DNA from 4 places in the Cellulosimicrobium composti genome. Region 3 is predicted to be linked to each of the others. Evidence: predicted binding sites of a transcription regulator. Region 3 holds the regulator's gene; each other region holds the start of a gene.
What was found. Region 3 encodes LexA, which represses DNA repair genes until DNA is damaged. Its sites were predicted from a motif close to TCGAACANNTGTTCGA; they were not measured.
Positions count from the first base shown of each region.

Region 1 (4,194 bases), on a different contig from region 3:
CGCTCGTCGGGCTCAGCCATGCCTGGTGGACCGGAAAGCACGACGCTCACCATTCCGCCCCGAACCAGGAGGGCCAGGACCCCGACATTTCACCGGGCGTGATCGCGTTCACGCCCGCCGTCATGGCGAGCCGGCACGGCTGGCGAGGGTGGCTGGCACATCGGCAGGGCTGGTACTTCTTTCCCCTGCTCGCCCTGGAGGGCCTCAACCTGCACGTCGCGAGCGTGCGCCGGGTGCTCGGCCGCCGGCCCGTGCCGCACCGGGGCGTGGAGGTCCCGGTCCTGCTCGGGCGGCTCGCGCTCTACCTGGTGGCGCTGGGCCTCCTGCTCCCCCCGACCCTCGCGGCGGTGTTCCTGGCCGTGCAGCTCGCGGTCTTCGGCATCCTGCTCGGGGGGGCGTTCGCCCCGAACCACAAGGGCATGCCGATCGTCCCGGCGACCGCGGACGTCGACTTCCTGCGCCGCCAGGTCCTCATGTCCCGCAACATCCGCGGCGGCGCGGTCGTCGACTTCTTCATGGGTGGTCTCAACCGTCAGGTGGAGCACCACCTGTTCCCGAGCATGCCGCGCCCGAACCTCAGGCGCGTCCAGCCCCTCGTGCGCGAGTACTGCTCCCAGCTCGGCGTGGCCTACACCGAGGTCGGGTTCTTCACCTCCTACCGGATCGTCGTCCAGTTCCTCAACGACGTCCCCGGCCGAGCCCGCGACCCGTTCACCTGCCCCCTGGCCGCCAGCCTCGGACGCTAGCGACTCGGGCCGCCGGCGCACAGCCACTCCCAGGTTCGCTCCCAGGTACGAAGCGTAGGGTCACGATATCCGTGGCGAACGTGCCCCGTCTGAGGTGCGCGGGCCCGGAACCGCAAGGAGGCCGCCATGGCCACCACCCCGCTCACCTCTGCCACGAACGGCAGCCCAGTCTCTCGCCGCACGAGCCCAGCAGTCACGTCACGTAGCGCTTGGACCGAACACGGGTATGTCCCGCCGCCACGCAGCCGCACCGGAGCCATCTGGGTCGGCCTGTGCATTGCCGCGCTCGTCCTGGTCGCGCTCATCGTGTTCATGCTCCAGAACACCCAGCTCGTGCTCATCTCGTTCCTCGGCTGGCAAGGCTCCGTCCCCCTCGCCCTCGCCCTGCTCATCGCGGGAATCGGCGTCAGTATCGTCGCCCTCGTCGTCGGCACCCTCCGCATCCACCAGCTCCGCCGACGCCTCGCACACCGCCTCTAACGCCCGCGACATCACACCCACCCATGACCGACGACCGCGAGACCTCGCCAGAACGCCCCACCGACCTGCTCGGCGAGATCGACGCCTCCCAACGCCAGATGGAAGCCGTCGTCTCCGTCGTCGACCAGGGCTCGCCCATAGACCTCATCCACTACGTCGCCGCCCGCGCCCGTCTCGACGCCGCGATCGCCCAATGGAACCTGCGCGCCTCGACTACCTAGACGCAGCGGCGTGCGCCGCACCTGCGCGGCGGGCCGCGCCTGGCCCTCGACGAGGTCGACGAGGAGGCCGCCGTGAGCATGAGCAGCCACCGGTCCGGAGCGTGACGCCACTCTCGTCGAGGTCGCGCACAACGCGCACGACCTGGACTGCCGACCGGCCGAGCCATTCGCACTACCTCAATACGCACCGCTACCGGTAATGACTGTTTACCGCTTCTGCCGACGTCGTTCGGTGCCCGTCACCCGACTAGACGTAGCGGCGCCCGCCGCACCTGCGCGGCGGGCCGTGCCTGGCCCTCGAGGAGGTCGACGAGGAGGCTGCCAGGCGTCGGAAGCGTGAGCGTCCATCGGTCCGTGGTGCCCCGGGCCGTGCGGGCGACGTCGAGCTCGCATCGCCGGAGGTAACCGTCGCCGGCGTCAGTGCCTCCCCAGCGGTGCGTGACGACGTCGAGGCGCACTGCGGCGTGCTCCCACGGGCTGACGGCGACCAGCCCGGAACCGCGCTCTCGCGCCCGGGCGAGCAGCCGCCGGTGCTCGGGCGCCGTGAGCCAGGCGTCCGGGCCGATGACGACGTACGTCATGCCATCGAGCAAGGCGGCGACGACGCCAGCGGGATCGTCCCCGGCGCGCGGCACGAGCGCGACGCGATCGAGCGCCACGCCGGCGTCCGCGGCTGCGAGCATCCCGAGGTCGGGCGCCCCCACCACGGCGAGCCAGTCCGACGACCCTTGCGACATCGCGAGCAGCGCGAGCAGGAGCGACGTCGAGCCCGTCACGACGCTGGCCGCCCCGCGCGGCAGGCGCCCGCCGTCGAGGATCGCGCCGAGCGGCCGCGGAGCGTCGTCAAGGTCGAAGACACCTGGAGTCGACGAGCGCACGCCCGTGCGCAGCTCCGCGCGACGCAGGGTCGCGCGAGCCACCTCGAGCGGGTCGAGAGCGGTCGTCGGCACCCTTTCAGGTTACGCCGCTGTTCGAACTGGTGTTCCCCTTAGCAAGTCTCGTTAGCCCTTGGGGCCACAGGGCTTCTGCGTCGTTGACAGTGTCATTGACCAGCGCAACGGTCAGGGCGCAGCTGACCGGTGACGCGCAGCGGAGATCTGCGGCGGGCCCTCGTGAGGCTGCTCCGGCAACACCGGTCTGGGCGACCGCCGTGTGGCGCACCATGTCAGGTTCGCCTACACAGGGTTCGCCGGGGTCATTCCGCGGCCCCGACTACCGAGAGGAGATTGTCATGCAATGGTCTGGAGCGCGGGCGCTGGTGGGGGCAGCGTCGCTCGCGGCAGGGGTGCTCGTCATGGGTGTTGCGGTTCCAGCGTCCGCGGACGCTGTGTCGGACCCGGCGACCCAAGACGAACTGACCGCGGAGATGGACACACTTCGGTACCAGGTCAAGCTCGACGAGGCGGCCGGGGACGTGCAGATTCAGAACGACGGAACGATCGTTCAGACGATCGACGAGCAGCAGATGGTGCTCGAGCAGGACGGTAGCTGGACGATCAATGACGTACCGACTGAGGGGCAGATTACGCCGCAGTTCGTGAGCGGCTGTGCGGGCTCGTTCGGTGACGTTCTCCGGGTTCGCAACTACCTCCAAGGAAGCGCTACCCAGACGTGCGCTGAGGGCGCTTACCCACAGTGGATCCACTACCAACTGCGCAGTACCTGCGCCGGACCGCTGTGCATCATCTTCAGCAACGAGACCGGGCGAATCCGCAGCAACAACGGGCTCGGCTACAGCCGGGTGGCGAACGTGACGTATACCGAGGACTGCGAGTCGTCCGGCAACCGCAAGTACTCGCAGATCGTGTGGCCGGCCGGCAAGGGGGTCGAGTTCGGCCCGGTCGTCGACCGCGATGAACCGATCGTGGGCTGCGACCTCAACGCCTGAGGACAGTTCTTGCTCAGGGCTCCCGCTCGCCGGAGCGGGAGCCCTGATCGCCTGTCCAGAACATCCAAATAGGCTTGCCTGCGCGATCGCGCAGCGCGTCGTCCGCAAGCCCGAGTGCCGATCGCACCCAGTTCACAGATAGGCCCGCCGCAGCAGCGATATCGTCTGCGCTCGCCCCTGCGGCAGCGGCTAGCCGCACGTACTCGGCGAGCTGTACATCTCGGGCCGCTGTCTCTAGTTGCCGCGATCTTTCAACCATGCTTCTGAGCCCGGCGAGATGTCTGTCTACCTCCGACGCCATGAGTCGACTCTAGCGACCTGGGACTTCCCGCACAGATCCTCGTCAGGCGCACTGGGACGCCGGGTCAGTAGCAGTCAGCGAACCTACCTGGTCTGGAAGCTCGATCTACGGGTGGCCCTGGGCACGCTTCCATGTGACGATCCCCGCGAGCCGGCGACGACGCCGGCGCAACCATCGACAGAGGGGGCTCCATCGATGTCGCACGACCCTGCTCGCCGGAGGCAAACGCGCACCGTGGTAGCGCTGTTCTCCGCATTCAGCCTGGCTACTGGCTTGGCCTTCGTTGCACCTGCCAGTGCAGATGACCGGGATGAAGCCGCGCCCACCATTCTGCCTGGACCTGTCTCGTCGGAGGCTCCACGGTCCGACGACGCCTACCCCGAAGCTGATCTGCTCACCCTGCCGGTAGTGGACGACCAGATGCAGCAGGACGCCGTAATGATGGCGGAACGACTTGAAGGTCACGACCGGCTGGCGTCCGTCGGCATTTCTCTGGACCGCAGCACGATCGAGGTGTATTGGTACGGCGAGGAGCAAACCGACCTTAACCGGGTGCTC
Region 1 covers NZ_JAAFAN010000115.1:1,664-5,857, reverse strand. Annotated here, with positions in the region: partial or broken gene GYH36_RS18700 (fatty acid desaturase family protein) at 1-746, shown strand, start outside; gene GYH36_RS18695 (lipopolysaccharide assembly protein LapA domain-containing protein) at 1,059-1,226, shown strand; gene GYH36_RS18690 (hypothetical protein) at 1,250-1,447, shown strand; gene imuA' (DnaE2-dependent mutagenesis accessory factor ImuA') at 1,687-2,397, opposite strand; gene GYH36_RS18680 (hypothetical protein) at 2,679-3,335, shown strand; gene GYH36_RS18675 (chymotrypsin family serine protease) at 3,871-4,194, shown strand, end outside.
Region 1: the regulator LexA is predicted to act here: its motif matches at 2,419-2,434, upstream of imuA' (DnaE2-dependent mutagenesis accessory factor ImuA').

Region 2 (4,194 bases), on a different contig from region 3:
GGCACCCCGCACAACGAGGCGCGCGACGACGTGTGGGGCGCGCTCGTGGAGATCCTCGTGGACAAGGCCTGCGGGGGAGCCACGGAGGACGGTGTGGACGTGGCGCCGGACGACGTCCGCCGCGCCCTGCGGAGCCACCGCGGGCTCGGCGCCGCGTTCGACCGCGCGTGGCCGGTCGTCGAGCCGACCGACCTCGTGGCCGACCTGTGGTCCGTGCCCGCCTACCTGCGCCTGTGCGCGCCGTCGCTCACGCCCGAGCAGGTGCGCGCGCTCCAGCGCGAGGACGCGACTGCGTGGACGACGGCGGACCTGCCGCTGCTCGACGCCGCGCGCCGTCGCCTCGGCGACCCGGAGGCGTCACGGCGGCGGCGCCGCAACGAGGCCGCGGCGGCGGCGGAGCGCGCGCGCATGGACGACGTCGTGGACCACCTCGTCGCGACCGACGACAGCGAGCTCGGGATCATGCAGATGCTGCGCGGCCAGGACCTGCGCGACGCGCTGGTGGACGACGGCGCGCTCGTCGTCGCGACGCCGGACCGCCTCGCGGGGCCGTTCGCGCACGTCGTCGTCGACGAGGCGCAGGAGCTCACCGACGCCGAGTGGCAGATGGTGCTCGGTCGCTGCCCGTCGCGCAGCGTCACCGTCGTCGGGGACCGCGCGCAGGCGCGCCACGGGTTCGCGGAAGGGTGGCGCGAGCGGCTGGAGCGCGTCGGGTTCGAGCGGGTCGCGGAGTCCTCGCTGAGCGTCAGCTACCGCACGCCGTGCGAGATCATGGCGGCCGCCGAGCCCGTCATCCGGGCCGCGGTCCCGGACGCCAACGTGCCGACGTCCGTGCGCAGCACGGGCGTGCCCGTCGCGCACGGGGCGGTCGCGGACCTCGGCGCGGTGCTCGACGCGTGGCTCGCCGAGCACGCGGACGGCACGGCGTGCGTGATCGGGGTCGCGGAGTCCGCCGCGGCCGAGACGGTCTCCGCGACGCTCGGCGCGGACGCGTCCGGGTCGTCGCGCGTACGGGTGCTCACGCCCGAGACGGCCAAGGGCCTCGAGTTCGACCTCGTCGTGCTCGTGGAGCCGCAACGGTTCGGCGACGGCGTCGAGGGCGCCGTGGACCGCTACGTCGCGATGACGCGCGCGACGCAGCAGCTCGTCGTCCTCGACGGCTGACGACCCGCATCACGGGCTGACGACCGGCCCGGGGGTCGCGCGGCACCGCGGCCCCCGGGCCTGTCGGTGCCGGGACCCGGTCAGGCGACGGGGACCGCGAGGTCCTCGACGACCTCGACGCCCGGCAGACGCCCGAGCAGGTCGCCGGGGAGCAGGAGCTTGGAGCGTCGCACGCCGCTGCCGACGAGCGCGAGGGCACCGTCGGTCACGACGCGCGCGTCGACGAGCACGCGCCACCCCGCGGGCAGCCCCACGGGCGTGATGCCGCCGTATTCCATGCCGGACTCCGCCGTCGCGCGGTCGGTCGGCAGGAAGGACGCCTTGCGCACGTCGAGCAGCTTGCGGATGCGCGTGTTGACGTCGGCGCGCGTGTGCGCGCGGACCACGGCGGCGGCGACGCGCTCGTCGCCCGCCCGCGCGCCGCCCACGACGACGCAGTTCGCCGACGCCTCGACGGGCAGGTCGAACGCGGCGTTGAGCGTCGCGGTGTCCGCGAGGTCGGGGTCGATCTCCGTCACGGCCACGAGCGCGGCGACGTCCGGGTCGGCGTCGGCCCACCGGCGCAGCGCGTCGGCGGTGACGGGGGCGACGAGGTCGAGGTGGTCGAGCGCCGGCTCCCAGACGAGCGAGCCGAGCGTGGGGAGGGTCGTGCGGTCGTCCATGGCGACAGCCTGCCATCCCGTCGCGGCCCTGTGCGCCGAACATGCGTCTGCTCCCTGTCGAACATGCGGTCGTGGCCCGTACGGACCGCCGGACGGGCGGTATCCGCATGTTCGGCGGGGGAGAGGTTCAGGTAGAGGTCGAGGGTTGGGGGGCAACCTTCGAGCGGTGGTCGAGGGTTGTGCCGGGCATCTCGGACGAAGCCGACGGCCCTCACCTGCGGAGTTGACACCCCGCGACGGCGGACGTTCACTGGAAGTGTTCGAACATCTGTTCGAACAGCGGTGGGTGCAGAGCGTCGCCCCCAGCAGTCGACGCGCGGCAGCGCGTCCCGTCCGAGCAGCACCGGGAGGCGAGATGACCCTTCTCGCCGACCCCGCGGAACGGGCGGGCGCGACCGGCGCCACCACGGTCGCGGCCGCCGACAAGGCCGCACGCGCTCGCGCCGTCCTGCGCCGCGCCGAAGAACGTACCGGGGTGCGCCGACACCGCCCGGTCGCGCCCGCCACCCCGCAGGCCGCCACCCCGCCGGCCGCCGCCCCGTGCGCCGAGTCCGTCCACGACGCCGTCCCGTTCGTCGACGCCGTCCCGCGCGCGGAGGCCGTGCCGCTCGCCGAGGTCTCCTCGCCGGCGCCAGCCCGGCCCGCCCCTGTCGCGCCGGCCGGGCGTCCGGCGCGGGCGCGCGGCCGCCACGGCGCGGTCCCGGACGCGATCCCGGACGAGCGGGTGTGGCCGGTGCACGACGCGCTCGCCCCGCTCCTGCCCCTCGGCGGCCTGCAGCGCGGCACCGTGCTCGCCGTGCGCGGCTCGACGAGCCTCCTGCTCGCGCTCGTCGCGCGCCCGTCGCGGGCCGGGGCGTGGACCGCCGCGGTCGGCTTCCCGGCGGTCGGCCTGCTCGCGGCCGCCGACGCCGGCGCGGACCTCGACCGCGTCGTGCTCGTCCCGCGCCCCGGCCCCGACGCGGCGCTCGCGATCGCGGCGCTCGTCGACGGCCTGGACGTCGTGGTCGTCGGGCCCGACGCCGCCCTCACCGACACCGACCGTCGTCGGCTCGCCGCCCGGGCGCGCGAGCGCGGGGCGCTGCTCGTCGCCGCCACGGCGTGGCCGGGCGCGCACGTCGCGCTCACGGTCACGGGCGGCGCCTGGTCCGGCGCGGACCACGGGGCGGGCTGGCTGCGGCGCCGCACCCTCGTCGTCGAGCGCGCGGGCCGCGGGGGAGCCGCGCGCCCGGTGCGGGTCGAGGTCGAGCTCCCGCTCGTCCACGACGACTGGCCCGCGTTCCTCGCGCAGGACGCCCGGGACGCCGCACCCCCCGCGGCCGACGACGCGCCCCGCGCCGTGCCCGGCGGTCCCGTGCCCGCCCGGGCCGACGACCCCGACCGGCCCTCCCGGCTCCGGCTCGTCGGATGAGCCCGCACCCGACCCGCACGGCGGCCCTGTGGGTGCCGGACTGGCCGGTGCTCGCGGCGATGGCGGTGCGCGACGTCCCCGCGCACGTCCCCGCCGCGACGCACGACGGCCGCCGCGTCGTCGCCGTCTCCGCGACCGCCCGGGCCCAGGGCGTGCGCCGCGGCATGCGCCGCCGTCGGGCCCGTGAGTGCTGCCCCGAGCTCGAGCTGCTCGACGTCGACGACGCGCGTGACGCCCGCGAGTTCGAGCCCGTCGCGCTCGCGGCCGAGACCGTCGTCGCGGGGCTGGAGATCACCCGGCCCGGCCTGCTGCTCCTGCCCGCCGCCGGGGCGAGCCGGTACCACGGGTCCGACGCCGCGCTCGCGGAGGCGCTCGTCGCGCGCGTCGCCGAGCGCACCGGTCACGAGAGCCAGGTGGGCGTCGCCGACGGCATCCTCGCGGCCGTGCTCGCCGCGCGGGAGGCCGCCGTCGTCCCGCCCGGCCGCTCCGCCGCGTTCCTCGCGCCGCGGCCGGCGCGCGACCTCGTGCACGTCACCGCCCGGCCGGACGCCGCCGTCGCGGTCGACGAGCTCGTGGACCTCCTCGGCCGGCTCGGCGTGCGCACCCTCGGCGCGCTCGCGGCCCTGCCGCCCGCGACGGTCGAGGGACGCTTCGGCGACCTCGGCGCGTGGGCGCACCGGCTCGCGCGCGGCGAGGACCTGCGCCCGCCCGCGCGCCGCCGCGTCGAGCCCGACGTCGCGGTGAGCGCCGAGCTCGACCCGCCCGCCGAGCGCGTCGACGTCGCGACCTTCGCCGCGCGCCGGCTCTCCGAGGACCTGCACGACCAGCTCGTCGCGCGCTCGCTCGTCGCCGGGCGCCTGCGCATCACGGCGCGGACCGTCGAGGGCGACGACCTCGAGCGCACGTGGCGGCTCGACGGACCGGGCGCGATGAGCCCGGCGCGCCTCACGGACAAGGTGC
Region 2 covers NZ_JAAFAN010000004.1:12,342-16,535, reverse strand. Annotated here, with positions in the region: gene helR (RNA polymerase recycling motor ATPase HelR) at 1-1,164, shown strand, start outside; gene GYH36_RS01690 (YbaK/EbsC family protein) at 1,245-1,826, opposite strand; gene imuA' (DnaE2-dependent mutagenesis accessory factor ImuA') at 2,182-3,234, shown strand; gene GYH36_RS01680 (DNA polymerase Y family protein) at 3,231-4,194, shown strand, end outside.
Region 2: the regulator LexA is predicted to act here: its motif matches at 2,087-2,102, upstream of imuA' (DnaE2-dependent mutagenesis accessory factor ImuA').

Region 3 (4,194 bases):
CGCGACGAGCGGGTCACCTCGGTGCTGCTCGGCGCGAGCTCGACGCAGCAGCTCGACGACAACCTCGCGGCGCTCGACGCGCCCGCGCTCTCACCGGAGGAGGTCGCCGCCGTGGAGGCGCTCCCCGCCGACGCGGGCATCAACATCTGGGCGTCGAGGTCGAGCGACCTGTGAGCCGGCCCGCGGTCCCGGCGCGGCGTCAGCCGAGCGGTGCGGCGTCGCGGTCCGCCGCCACCTCCGGGTCGGCGGACGTGCCGCGGCTCGCCGCCGACTCGCGCTCCTCCCGCTCGACGCGCAGCGACGTGATCGCGCTCTCGAAGTCCTCGAGCGAGTCGAACGCCTGGTAGACGCTCGCGAAGCGCAGGTAGGCGACCTCGTCGAGCTCACGCAGCGGACCGAGGATCGCGAGGCCGATCTCGTACGCGTCGAGCTCGGCGCTGCCGCTCGCCCGGATCGTCTCCTCGACGCGCTGCGCCAGCACCGCGAGGTCGTCCTCGTTGACCGGTCGGCCCTGGCACGCCTTGCGCACGCCGTTGACGATCTTCTCGCGCGAGAACGGCTCGGTCACGCCCGAGCGCTTGACGACGGACAGGCTCGCGGTCTCGATGGTGGTGAAGCGCCGGTTGCACTCGGGGCACTGACGGCGCCGTCGGATCGAGGACCCGTCGTCGGACGTGCGCGAGTCGACGACGCGGGAGTCCGCGTGACGGCAGAACGGGCAGTGCATGGCGGGCTCCTCCGCGGGTCGCGCCGACAGGTCGGCGCGACGAACGTATGCCGTCGCGGCCGGGCCGTGCAACACGCTCGCGTGCGACGTGCGTCTCGCCCGCGCTACCCCTCCTCGACGGGGAGGAGGAGCTTCTGGCCCGCCTGGACGCCGGACGACGACAGCCCGTTGAGCTCCACGAGACCGCTGACGACGTCGCGAAGGTCCTCTCCCGGGGCCGCGACGCCCTGCGCCAGCTCCCAGAGCGTCTCGCCCGAGCTCACGACGTGCACCCGGACCTCGACGGGCTCGCCGGGCCCGCTCGCGACGGCGACGCCCACGCGCGCGGCGAGCACGAGGACCAGGGCTGCGAGCAGCACGAGGACGACACGGCCGCGCCGCGTGAGCCGCAGCGGCGCCTCGTCGTGCCGCGCGCGCTCCGTGCGGCCGCTCGCGAGGGCGACCGGCCCCGCCATGATTCCCACCGCCTGCATGTCTCCTCCGTCCCGACCGCGAGCCCGATCGCCTTCCCCGGTCGATCGGACCCGCCGCCCGTCGCGTGCGGCGCCCGACCCATGGTCGAACACCTGTACGTAGAACATCTGTACGAAGGTCTATCACGAACGACCGACAGAGTCGAGACATGCTCGAACAGGTGTTTGATTCGTGTCGCAACCTCCCCTAGCCTGGGGTCAGGTCGGTTCGCCGGACATGTCCGCTCGGACCTGGGGAGACGACCGAGGGCCCGGGGCGCACGCCCCGGGGTGGGGTGGCCGCGGGCACGCGTTGCGCCGGCGGCCCGCGACGGACGAGGGCGGAGCGACCATGGCGGGACGAGGCACGGACAGCGCACGAGGGCTCGCCGAGGTGCGCGAGCTCCCGGACGGCTCGGCGGGCGGCGACGGGCTCACGCCGCGCCAGCGGCTCGTGCTCGAGACCATCCGCGCGTGCGTCGAGCAGCGCGGCTACCCGCCGAGCATGCGCGAGATCGGCGAGGCCGTCGGCCTCACGAGCCCGTCCTCCGTGAAGCACCAGCTCACGACGCTCGAGCGCAAGGGCTTCCTGCGCCGCGACCCCAACCGGCCGCGCGCGATCGAGGTCGTCCAGCCGGACGACTCCCGGCGGGCGACGCCCCTCTCGGTCGCCGGCACCGCGCCCGAGCCCGCGTACGACGAGTCCCGCCCCGCGCCGTCGTACGTCCCGGTCGTGGGCCGCATCGCGGCCGGTGGCCCGATCCTCGCCGAGCAGGTCGTCGAGGACGTGTTCCCCCTCCCCCGCCAGCTCGTCGGCGACGGCGAGCTCTTCCTCCTGCGGGTCCAGGGCGACTCGATGGTCGACGCGGCGATCTGCGACGGCGACTGGGTCGTCGTGCGGCGCCAGCCGGTCGCCGAGAACGGCGAGATCGTCGCGGCGATGATCGACGGCGAGGCCACGGTCAAGAGCCTGCGCCGCGCCGACGGCCACGTGTGGCTCATGCCGCACAACGCCGCGTACGACCCGATCCCGGGCGACGACGCCCAGGTGCTCGGGCGCGTCGTCTCGGTCCTGCGCAGCCTGTGAACCGGCACGGCCTCTGAGGGCGCGAGAGCCGGGTGGTCGGCGGACCACCCGGCTCTCGTGTCCTCGGGCCCCGTGCCGCCCTCGCTCGGGCCGGGCCGCCGTCGCGCCCGCGCGGGGTCAGAGCCCGAAGCGTCGTGCGACGGCGCGCAGCGACTCCGCGGACGCGCGCAGGCCCGCGAGCTCGTCGTCCGCGAGCGGCACCCCCACGCGCTCGACGGCCCCGCGCCGATCCACGAGGGTCGGCAGGGAGAGGCACACGTCCTCGAGGCCGTAGGCGCCGTCGAGGAGCGTCGAGACGGGCAGGACGCGGTGCTCGTCGTCGAGCACGGCCTCGATGATGCGCGTCCCCGCGAGCCCGACCGCGTAGTTGGTCGCACCCTTGCCCTCGATGATCCGGTACGCCGACTGCACGACCTCGCGCGCGATGTCGTCGCGGACGTCGGCCGTGAGCGGTCCACGGCCTGCGATGCCCTGCCACTCGAGCAGCGGCACGCCGCCGATGGTCGCGGAGCTCCACAGGGGGATCTCGGTGTCGCCGTGCTCCCCCGCGATGTACGCGTGGACGTTCTGCACCGCCACGCCGCAGTGCTGGGCGACGAGGAAGCGCAGTCGCGAGGAGTCGAGGACGGTCCCGCTGCCGAAGAGCTGCGACGGCGGCAGGCCGGAGAACTTGAGCGCCGCGTACGTGACGATGTCCACGGGGTTGGTGACCATGACGTAGACCGCGTCGGGCGCGACCTCGACGAGCCCGGGCAGGATCGTGCGCATGAGGCCGATCGTGCCCTCGGCGAGGTCGAGCCGCGTCTGCCCGGGCTTCTGCTTGGCGCCCGCGGTCACGACCACGACGTCGGCACCCGCGCACACCGCGACGTCGTCGGAACCCTCCACGCGCGCCATCGGCATGAACTGGATCCCGTGCTGAAGGTCGAGCACCTCGGCCTCGACCTTCGCACGGTTGACGTCGAGCAGCGCGACCGTGCGCGCCGCCCCGCGCATGAGGGCCGCGTACGCGAGCGTCGACCCGACCGCGCCCGCGCCGACGATGGCGAGCTTCGTGGTGCGGGCCCCGCCTCCCGGACCGCCCGTGGTCGCGCCGCCGGTGCCCTGCGGGGACGTGCTCGTCGTCATCTCGCCTCCGTGAAGTCGCTGGAAGGCCTCAGCCTAGGGCGGCGAGGCGACGGAGCGCACCAGCGGCGACGTCGCGGTCGGTCGTCTGCCAGAACGGGGGCATCGACCGGGTGAGGAACGTGCCGTACCGGGCGGTGACGAGGCGCGGGTCGAGGACCGCGACCACGCCGCGGTCCTCCGTGGAGCGCACGAGGCGACCGGCGCCCTGCGCGAGCAGGAGCGCGGCGTGCGTCGCGGACACCTGCATGAACCCGTTGCCGCCGGCCGCCTCGACCGCGCGCGCCCGCGCCGACTTCACGGGGTCGTCCGGGCGCGGGAACGGGATGCGGTCGATGAGGACGAGCGAGCACGAGGGGCCGGGCACGTCGACCCCCTGCCAGAGCGAGAGCGTGCCGAACAGGCACGTGGCGGGGTCGGCGGCGAACTCCCGCACGAGCGTCGGGAGCTGGTCGTCGCCCTGGCACAGGACCGGCACGTCGAGCCGCTCGCGCATCGCCTCGGCCGCCGCGACGGCGGCGCGGCGCGACGAGAACAGCCCGAGGGTGCGCCCGCCGGCGGCCTCGACGAGCGTCGCGATCTCGTCGAGCTGGTGCTCCGTCGCGGCCTCGCGCCCGGGGGTCGGCAGCCGCTTGGCGACGTAGAGGATCCCCTGGCGCGCGTAGTCGAACGGGCTGCCGACGTCGATCCCGCGCCAGCGCGGCGCCTCGTCGTCACCGGTTCCTGTCGCGCCGAGGCCGAACGTGCGCGCGACCGCGTCGAAGCTCCCGCCGAGCGCGAGCGTCGCGGACGTGAAGACGCCC
Region 3 covers NZ_JAAFAN010000040.1:16,188-20,381, reverse strand. Annotated here, with positions in the region: gene GYH36_RS12420 (aldo/keto reductase) at 1-174, shown strand, start outside; gene nrdR (transcriptional regulator NrdR) at 200-727, opposite strand; gene GYH36_RS12410 (LysM peptidoglycan-binding domain-containing protein) at 832-1,200, opposite strand; gene lexA (transcriptional repressor LexA) at 1,532-2,266, shown strand; gene GYH36_RS12400 (L-lactate dehydrogenase) at 2,384-3,394, opposite strand; gene GYH36_RS12395 (ATP-dependent DNA helicase) at 3,423-4,194, opposite strand, start outside.

Region 4 (4,194 bases), on a different contig from region 3:
CACGCCGTGCAGGTCCGCGTCCGCGTGCCACAGCGACACTGCCTCGCCGCCCGCGAGGCGCACCGCGCGCGCCGCGTCGCGGTCGTCGAGGGTGCCGGGGAACGTGACGACGCCGACCTTGGCCGTCGCGAGAGCCGAGGCGGTCATCAGGCGAGGCCCTGGGACGTGACGGTCGCGGCGGCGTCGGCCTCGATGTCGGCGACGCGCACGACGTCCTCGATCACCGGGTTCGACAGGAGCGTGACCGCGGCCTGCTCGGCGGCGGCGAGGACCTCCGGCGTGACCTCGCCGTCGACCTCGAGCTCGAACCGCTTGCCCTGGCGGACCGACGTGAACTGGGTGAACCCGAGGCGCGGCAGCGCCCCGACGACGGCCTTGCCCTGCGGGTCCAGGATCTCGGGCTTGGGCATGACCTCGACGACGACGCGTCCCACGGGGGCTCCTTGGCGAGAGTGTTCGGGAGGGCCGGGGCTCCGGGATCCCGGCCCACGTCACGGGCGTCGAGGACGCCCGGTGCGACGGGACGAGCGGGAGCCGACGGCGGGATTCCGCGCCCAGTCTACCGGGCGCGCGCACCCTTCTCGTCGGCCGTCCGCGGCCTGGGCGCGCGCTCAGCCGGCGGCGGCGCGCGGCGGGTCCGGCGGCTCGACGGGGATGTTGCCGAGGAGGACGTGCTTGCGCCACGCCCGCGCGACGTGGGACCGCCGGAACACGAACCCCGTTCCGAGGCTGACCGCGCACCAGACCGCCGCGTACCAGGGCTCCGGCCGGGTCACGTCGTTCGAGAAGAGGACGTGAGACAGGACGGGCCACCCGTAGAAGACGGCCAGCGCGGTCCCCAGGCTGCCCAGGGTCACGCGCCAGGGGTAGAGCGGCCCGTGGATGTCGTCCGCGACCCACCACCAGTACCGCGCGGGGAGGCGGACGTCGAACGCGCGGTAGAGCAGCCAGCGCCCGAACGGGGGGTGCTCGCGCCACCGCAGCGCCCATCCGGCGCGCACGAGGCCCCACGCCTCGCGGGCGCCGATCCCGGCGTGCGCGTCGTCGGCGCCCGACGCGTCGTCGAGGTCGAGGAGGAGCGCGAGCGCCTCCTCGCCGTGGCGGTCGCGCCATCGTCGCGGGTAGGCGTGCAGCCAGAACCGCGCGGACCGCTCGTACCGGCTCGCCCGGCCGGCGGTCATGCTCCGGTCCCCGCGAGGCCCGCGCCGGACGCCTCCGGTCCGCGACCGTCGAGGGACCGCCGCGCGCGCTCCGCGAGCTCGGCGAGGCGCAGCGTCTCGGCACGGGCGGCGCGACGCCCGGTGTCGGTGGCCCTGTAGTAGCGCCGCAGCCGACCCTCCACGACCTCCTCGCCCGCCGCCTCCACCAGCCCGGCCGCGACCAGACGGTCGAGGTTGCCGTACAGGGTGCCCGCTCCGAGGCGGGTCCGGCCTTCGGACAGCTCGCGCACGGTCTTGATCACGGCGTAGCCGTGCAGCGCCTCGCCGCTGAGGGCGAGCAGGACGAGATAGGCCTGCTCGGTCATGCGGAAGGCCGAGGAACGGGTCATGGACGATATATATCGAGTGACGAGTTATAAGGCAAGCCCTCGACCGTGTCGGCAGGTCGGGCTAGAGTCGAACACGTGTTCGAGACGCACGCTCGGCACGGTGCGAGGGCGGGGTCCTGCCCCTTCCCCGCCCTCGCACGAATCCGGCCCGAGGCGCAGGGAGGTCCCGCGTGCCAGCACCGCTCGTCCCCGTCCCGGCGGACCGTCCGAGGACGCGCCCGTCGCCGCAGACCGTCGCGCGCGTGCTCGTGCGCGACGCGACGTGCGTGTTCCCGGGGTGCCGCGTCCCGGCGTTCCGGTGCGACCTCGACCACGTCGTCGCGCCGCGGCCGGGAGCGGACGACGACGTGTGGGAGGCCGCGCAGGAGGCGGGCAACCTCGTCGCGCTGTGCCGGCACCACCGCGTGGTGCGCGCCCGCGACGGCTGGCGCCCGGCCCTGCTCGCCGACGGCGCGGTCCGGTGGACGGCGCCCAGCGGGCACACGTACGTCCGCCCGGGCGCCGCGCGGAGCGCGTGACGCTCAGCCGAGGGGCGAGCCCGTGAGCCGCTCGTACGCCTCGAGGTAGCGCGCGCGGGTCCGGGCGACGACGTCGGCCGGCAGCGACGGCGGCGGGGTGTCCGACGCGCGGTCCCACCCGGAGGCGGGCGACGTGAGCCAGTCGCGCACGTACTGCTTGTCGAAGCTCGGCTGCGCACGGCCCGGCTCCCACTGGTCGGCGGGCCAGAACCGCGACGAGTCCGGCGTCAGCACCTCGTCGCCGAGGACCGTCTCGCCGGTCGTGGGGTCGACGCCGAACTCGAGCTTCGTGTCCGCGAGGATCACGCCGCGCTCGCGCGCGACCTGCTCCGCGCGCGCGTAGACCGCGAGCGTGAGGTCGCGCAGGCGCGTCGCGTCCTCGGTCCCGATCTGCTCCGCGACCGCCTCGAACGACACGTTCTCGTCGTGCTCGCCCACCGCCGCCTTCGTCGCGGGCGTGAAGATCGGCTCGGGCAGGCGCGACCCGTCCACGAGACCGTCCGGCAGCGGGACGCCGCAGACCTCGCCCCCGGCGCGGTACTCGACCAGCCCGGACCCCGTGAGGTAGCCCCGCGCCACGCACTCGACGGGGAACATGTCGAGGCGGCGGCAGATCATCGCGCGCCCCGCGACGACGTCCGGGACCAACCCGTCACCGTGCTCCGCCGAGACCTCGGTCGACACGACGTGGTTCGGCACGATGTCCGCGAGCTGCTCGAACCACCACAGGCTGAGCTGCGTGAGGACGACCCCCTTGTCCGGGATACCGGGCGAGAGCACGTGGTCGTACGCGCTGACGCGGTCGCTCGCGACGACGAGCACCACGTCGCCGAGCGGGTGCACGCCGCCGAGCGCGGGCAGGTCCGGCTCGTAGAGGTCGCGCACCTTGCCGGAGTACACGTGCCTCCAGCCGGGCAGGTCGAGCGCCGCCGTGTCGAGGGCGTCGGCCTCGCCGAGCGAGAGGGCCGAGGCGGGGTCGAGAGGGGTGTCCGTCACGGCGCCTAGTGTCGCACCGACGCCGCGCCCCCGGCTCGCGCGTCCGCCCTGGTGCGGGGACTCGCGCACCCACCTGACCGTCGGCGCGGGGGCGGCCGCGGTGGCCGACCCGAGCCCCGTCGTCGAACGGCGCGCACCCGGGCGACGCCCGCCACGCCACGTCGCGGGCGAGGTCGGCAGTCCCTCGCGAGGTCGGCACGTGCTCGCGAGGTCGGCAGCCCGGACCGCCGATCATGGACGAATCTGCCGACGTCAGCACGCTCGGACCGGGCACCGCGCACAGGAACGACGCAGGGCGTCGGCCGGCTGCCGCGGGGGGTGCGCTCGGGCTGACATCCGGTCCGACGAGCAGAAGGCCGCGGGTGCGGCACGTGCGCACGACCGACCTCGCCGACCGAGTTCTCGTCGTGAACCCCGGCGGGTACGTCGACGAGTCCACGAGACGCGAGTCGCCGACGCCCGGGACGCCGGCATGCCGGTCTCGTTCACCCTCTCGCCTGACACGCCGGCACTCTGCCGCCGGTGCCCGTCCGGCTCCTGGCTCTACCGACCGCCCCCGGGGCCTCCGCGACACGGCGGACCACAGGCACCGACCCGGTGGGAATCCCTCGATGGCGATCGCGGCTGCGGAGTCTCACCAGAGGTCGGCCGAGACCCCCCTCACACCTGACCAGCACATGCCCGCGCTGAGACGTGGGCAGGACCGCCACCAAGGTCCCGGTCGGCGCGCACCCGCAGTCAGCCCGCGAGCGTGACCTCGCCCGCGGCGGCCTTGGCGGCGATGTCGCTGCGGTGGTGCGAGCCGGGGAGCACGATGCGGTCGACCGCGGCGTAGGCCCGGCGGCGCGCCTCGGCGAGGTCGGCGCCGCGCGCCACGACCGACAGCACGCGACCGCCCGCGGCGACGAGGCCGCCGTCGCCCGTGCGCGCGGTGCCCGCGTGGAGCACGTGCACGCCCTCGACCTCCTCGGCCGCGTCGATGCCCGTGATCGGGTCGCCGGACCGGACGGCGCCCGGGTAGCCGTGCGCGGCCACGACGACGGTGACCGACGCGTCGTCGTGCCAGCGCAGCGCGCCGAGCTCGGCGAGGCGGCCCTGCGCCGCCGCGAGCATGACGGCGGACAGCGGCGT
Region 4 covers NZ_JAAFAN010000022.1:46,294-50,487, forward strand. Annotated here, with positions in the region: gene purQ (phosphoribosylformylglycinamidine synthase subunit PurQ) at 1-147, opposite strand, end outside; gene purS (phosphoribosylformylglycinamidine synthase subunit PurS) at 147-434, opposite strand; gene GYH36_RS08485 (hypothetical protein) at 612-1,181, opposite strand; gene GYH36_RS08490 (PadR family transcriptional regulator) at 1,178-1,549, opposite strand; gene GYH36_RS08495 (HNH endonuclease signature motif containing protein) at 1,720-2,067, shown strand; gene GYH36_RS08500 (phosphoribosylaminoimidazolesuccinocarboxamide synthase) at 2,071-2,985, opposite strand; gene purD (phosphoribosylamine--glycine ligase) at 3,802-4,194, opposite strand, start outside.
Region 4: the regulator LexA is predicted to act here: its motif matches at 1,617-1,632, upstream of GYH36_RS08495 (HNH endonuclease signature motif containing protein).